Regions from separate parts of the Bacillus sp. GW821-FHT01G09 genome, predicted to be linked through region 1. Evidence: riboswitches for the same ligand, from Rfam matches in the RefSeq annotation. Region 1 holds a riboswitch; the other holds the start of a gene.

The links. Region 1 has a riboswitch for cyclic di-AMP ahead of kimA (potassium transporter KimA). Riboswitches for the same ligand answer to the same signal wherever they lie in the genome.
Region 2: it holds a riboswitch for cyclic di-AMP, as region 1 does, so the genes downstream of both, ktrA (potassium uptake protein KtrA) here and kimA (potassium transporter KimA) in region 1, are expected to answer to the same signal.

Annotation. Positions count from the first base shown of each region.
Region 1 is NZ_JBWKWL010000005.1:298,166-300,625, forward strand. It holds gene AC07VD_RS17755 (cellulose biosynthesis cyclic di-GMP-binding regulatory protein BcsB) at 1-794, shown strand, start outside; cyclic di-AMP (ydaO/yuaA leader) riboswitch at 929-1,072, shown strand; gene kimA (potassium transporter KimA) at 1,265-2,460, shown strand, end outside.
Region 2 is NZ_JBWKWL010000001.1:8,417-10,876, reverse strand. It holds gene ktrB (Ktr system potassium transporter KtrB) at 1-349, opposite strand, end outside; gene ktrA (potassium uptake protein KtrA) at 356-1,024, opposite strand; cyclic di-AMP (ydaO/yuaA leader) riboswitch at 1,098-1,246, opposite strand; gene bslA (biofilm surface layer hydrophobin BslA) at 1,392-1,937, opposite strand; gene gbsR (transcriptional regulator GbsR) at 2,135-2,460, opposite strand, start outside.

The DNA of each region.
Region 1 (2,460 bases):
ATATTCAGTTCGTCACGACCGGTTTAAAGGAAAACAACCCTTGTAACACCACTGATGAAGAAAAGTGGGTTTTTATCGATAAAAACAGTACATTATCATACGCCATCAAAGGCATGTCTCCGTCAGCGGATTTTCAAGAGTGGCCGCTGCCTTACGCCGGAAACCAGGATCAAACAACGTTAATCGTGCTTCCTGACACCGTAAGCCAATCGAAGCTAGAGGAGCTTTCTCTCGTAACAGAATCCTTTGGCAGCGAAGCACAGCATTCATATACGGTAAAGAAATCATCTGACGTTACAGCAAAGGATGCGAAAGGACGAAACCTCATTTTCATAGGGGGGATCAATCAATTTTCTCTTCTGAAGGAGAAATCATCAGATCTGCTTGTGCCGCAGGAAAAGAACGGCTCGTTTGATGTATCTAGTTTCGAGATGCTAAATGAGACGACAAAACAAGTGGTATTTACCCAAGCATCGGTTTGGGATTCACGCTATACAATGGCTGTCTTTGCACCGTCAAAAGGAGATGGCGCGGCTGTCACAAAAGAGATCATCAGTTATCTGAACAGCAACGATGAGTCGGCAACCGTCCTTAATGAAACAAATAGCCAGCAGGTGTTTACAAACCACCAGCAGCTCAAATCGGAAACAAACAGTTCCGATGCAGAACAACCAACACAGGATCATAGCCAAAAATGGATGTATATTGGTGTGCTGGCACTCATTATGGTGATTGCGGCAGTGTTCATTTGGATTGCCGTAAGACGCAGAAAAAGAAAGACAGATACAGAATAAAACAGAGGCGATTTTAGCCTCTGTTTTTTATTTTTGGTAAGTAAATTCCATTTGTGGAACCTGTCATTTTATTTTTTTCTCTCAGCCAATAAGCCTCTTTACAACGTGCGGGAACGGGAGTATGATCTCTTTTAGAAAACAAATCGCTTAATCTGAAATCAGAGCGGGGGACCCAATAGAACGGCTTTTTGCCGTTGGGGTGAATCCTTTTTAGGTAGGGCTAACTCTCATATGCCCGAATCCGTCAGCTAACCTCGTAAGCGTTCGTGAGAGGAGATGAATGAAACCTGTGTTCGATGTTATGGCACAGGGGCATCCGTTTGCCTCTGTGTTTTTTGTTGTTCATTTTTGAATGCAAATCGCATACAGAGACATCATAGCAGAAAGGACTATCATCAACATGTGAGAGCAAGACACTGATGTTTTATTGTTTTAATTGAAAAATGAGAAATTAAAAGGGGAAGACATCGATGTATCATTCAATCAAACGTTTTTTGATTGGGAAACCACTAAAATCCCAAGCAGCTGGAGAGCAAAAACTGACGAAATTAAAAGCCTTGGCTATGCTTTCCTCAGATGCGCTGTCATCTGTCGCATATGGGACAGAACAAATTCTAATCATTTTGGCAACAATCAGTGCAACCGCATTTTGGTACTCCATTCCGATTGCGGTTGGCGTTCTCATCTTGCTGCTCGCACTGATTCTTTCATACAGGCAAATTATTTACGCTTATCCGCAGGGCGGCGGGGCGTATATCGTTTCTAAAGAAAATCTCGGTGAAAAACCGGGATTGATTGCGGGCGGTTCATTGCTTGTTGATTATATTTTAACAGTAGCGGTAAGTATTTCCGCAGGCACGGATGCCATCACGTCAGCCTTTCCTGCATTGCATGATTATCATGTGCCGATCGCTATTTTTCTCGTGTTAGTGATTATGATTTTGAACCTGCGCGGGCTATCGGAATCGGCATCGATTCTTGCCTATCCGGTTTACCTGTTTGTGGTGGCGCTTTTGGTTCTCATTGCAGTCGGGTTGTTTAAACTCATGACGGGGCAAATTGACCAGCCAGCCCATCATACACCGCTCGGCACACCTGTAGCCGGCATTACGCTGTTTTTGCTGCTTAAGGCTTTTTCCTCCGGATGCTCAGCGTTGACCGGGGTTGAGGCCATTTCTAATGCGATTCCTGCATTCAAAAACCCGCCTGCGCGAAACGCGGCAAGAACGCTTGCGATGATGGGGATTTTGCTGGCGATTCTGTTTTCCGGCATCACGGTTCTCGCGTACGGGTATGGTACGGCGCCGAAACCTGATGAAACAGTGGTTTCACAAATTGCGTCCGAAACCTTCGGGCGGAATGTGTTCTATTATGTCATCCAAGGTGTCACATCGCTTATTTTGGTCCTTGCGGCAAATACGGGATTTTCAGCCTTCCCGCAGCTTGCCTTCAACCTGGCGAGAGACCAGTATATGCCGCGAATGTTTACTGTCAGGGGCGACCGCTTAGGCTTCTCAAATGGGATTATCTTTTTAGGCTTTGCCTCCATTGTTCTCATTATCTTATTCGGAGGACAGACGGAGCATTTAATCCCGTTATATGCTGTGGGCGTATTTATTCCATTTACGCTTTCACAAACCGGCATGTGCATGAAATGGATCAAGCA
Region 2 (2,460 bases), on a different contig from region 1:
CTTCCTGGACGAGCATTCGTTCTTTTAAGCCGATTTTTTTTCCTAATATCATGACGATCAAGACCGCAAATGTCATAAATCCAAGCCCGCCAATCTGAATCAGCCCCATAATAACTGTTTGCCCGAATACCGTAAATTGAGTACCGGTATCGACAACAGCAAGCCCTGTAACAGTTGTAGCGGAAGCCGCAGTAAAAAGAGCATCTATCCATGACAATGGCTTCGTAGTGGAAATCGGAAGCATTAATAGGACAGCCCCGATGATAATGGTAAGGAAAAAACCAATGGCAAGCACTTGAGGCGGTGTAAACCGAACCCATTTGATCACTTTATCCTTTTGAAGTGTCACCTTTGTCTACATCCCTTCGTTTTCAAAACGTTTAATATCCTTTTTGTGGCCCATGATCACCAGGCAATCTTGCTCGTGAATGATGTCTTCAGGCGCGGGGGAAAGACAGATATCTCCATGATGTTTAATGGCCAGGATCGTGCAGCCGTACTTTGCTCTTACATTCAGGTCAATAATCGATTTTGAATCAAGCTTGCGCGTAGCCAGCAGCTCGACAATACTGTATTCATCAGATAGATCAATGTAATTCAAAACATTTTCGTCTGAAAGGCTTTGTGCGATTTTAACCCCCATATCTTTTTCAGGATGAATAATGCGGTCAGCGCCGATTTTTTCAAGCACCTTGTGATGATAATAGTTTTGAGCCTTTACCCAAATATTTGGAATATCAAGCTCCTTTAATAATAGGGTGGTCAGCGTACTCGCTTGAATATTTGCTCCGATGGCAACAATCACATATTCAAAATTGCGTATTCCTAATGAAAGCAATTCGTTTTCTTCGGTGGCGTTGGCAATTACCGCATGAGTGGCGTAAGAAGCATATGCATTGACCTTTTCTTCGTTGATATCAACCGCAAGGACCTCATGCCCCATTCTATGAAGTTCTTTACAAATGCTGCCGCCAAACCGGCCCAGACCGATCACGGCAAATTGCTTATTTTTAATTCTTCCCAATGTTCATATCTCCCTTAGTGAATTAACGTTTCTGAAGCAAAAAAGACCATTGCAAAGAATGGCCAAATAATAGACCTCCTCTCTGTATACGCCTACGAGGTTAGCTGTCGGATTAGGGATTCAGAGTACCCCCTCTTACTTAGTAAGATTCACCCCAAGGCTGTTAATAAAACAGCCAATCGTTGGTTCCCCCGTTCGTGTTTGATTAAGCGGTAAAAGAGACTGTATGAAATTGAACACTCAAGAATTTACTCCTGTTTCTAGTGTTTGTCAATTTAAATTTTAAACCAGAAAAAAGATAACGGGGATTAGAGAAAAAGGGGAGGGTAAAACACAAAAAAAGACCGGCGTTAACCGGTCTTTTACATTAGTTGCAACCGCAAGGCTGAGTCGGAGGAGTGCTGCGCTTAGCCACGTCAATGCTGGCTTCTGCGTAAAATTTATTTCCGATGCTTAATGATTTATTCTCTGCACGGAAAGTATATGTACCAGCGGCAGGAAGTGTTTTGTTATTCAGTTTTAATTTGAATTCGCCAGCTCCTAACAAATCAAGTGCCAAAGGAACTCTTACTGTTTTCCCGTTATTGAGGATCTGTGTTGTACGCAAGGCATTTCCGTTCAATGTGTCTTTCGTGTTTGCAGTAAATCCGCTTGGCAATGTAAACTCCATAACGCCAAGGCTGAGAAGCGTGTTTGGACGGTAAGTCAATTCGATATCTGAGAAAGACCATTCCGTTTTGCTGGCGCCAGTGATTGTTGCGAACAATGAAGCTGTAGACTGTGTTCTCATAGTAGATTCAGTATGAGCTTTAGTTGATGTAGATTCAGCCGCGAAAGAAGCTGTAGGTGCAGAAACGAGTAACCCGAGACTTAATGCACTAATTGCCAAAGAAGATAATAATTTGCGTTTCATAACAAAATTCCCCCTAAAAAATGATAAATTAAACAGGCCTGCCCGCTTTTCACCTCCTCTGAAAGGCCAAATACAAATTTTACCTACATAAAATTACCATCAAATATTTTGGAAGTAAATGGGGTGTTTTTCCCGTATTTTTCAAATTTGTAGTAGTTACATCAAAAAAACGCCTGCTTTCCCAGGCGTTTTCTGCTTTACTTTGTTTCGATCGGTATAAATTTAAAAATTTCTCCGGTCTGCACCGATTCAGCAAGCCGTTTCAGCCAGTCATAGTAAGCTTTAGAGCTTTCCAGCTGATCATATAACTGCAGTGCTTCATTTTTGATATCCTCATCGAGATCTTCCTTGCATAAAACCTTTTGTAAATCAGCTTGAGCTTCCTCGATCGCTGCTACATTCACTTGAACCTCCCGCTCCCATTTAGGTGGAAAGAAATTTGTGAAAAATTTAAAGAAATCCTTCTCAGCCACAAATGTATGCTTACGGATGCCCCGGTGAAATGTTTTTTTCACTACATTTA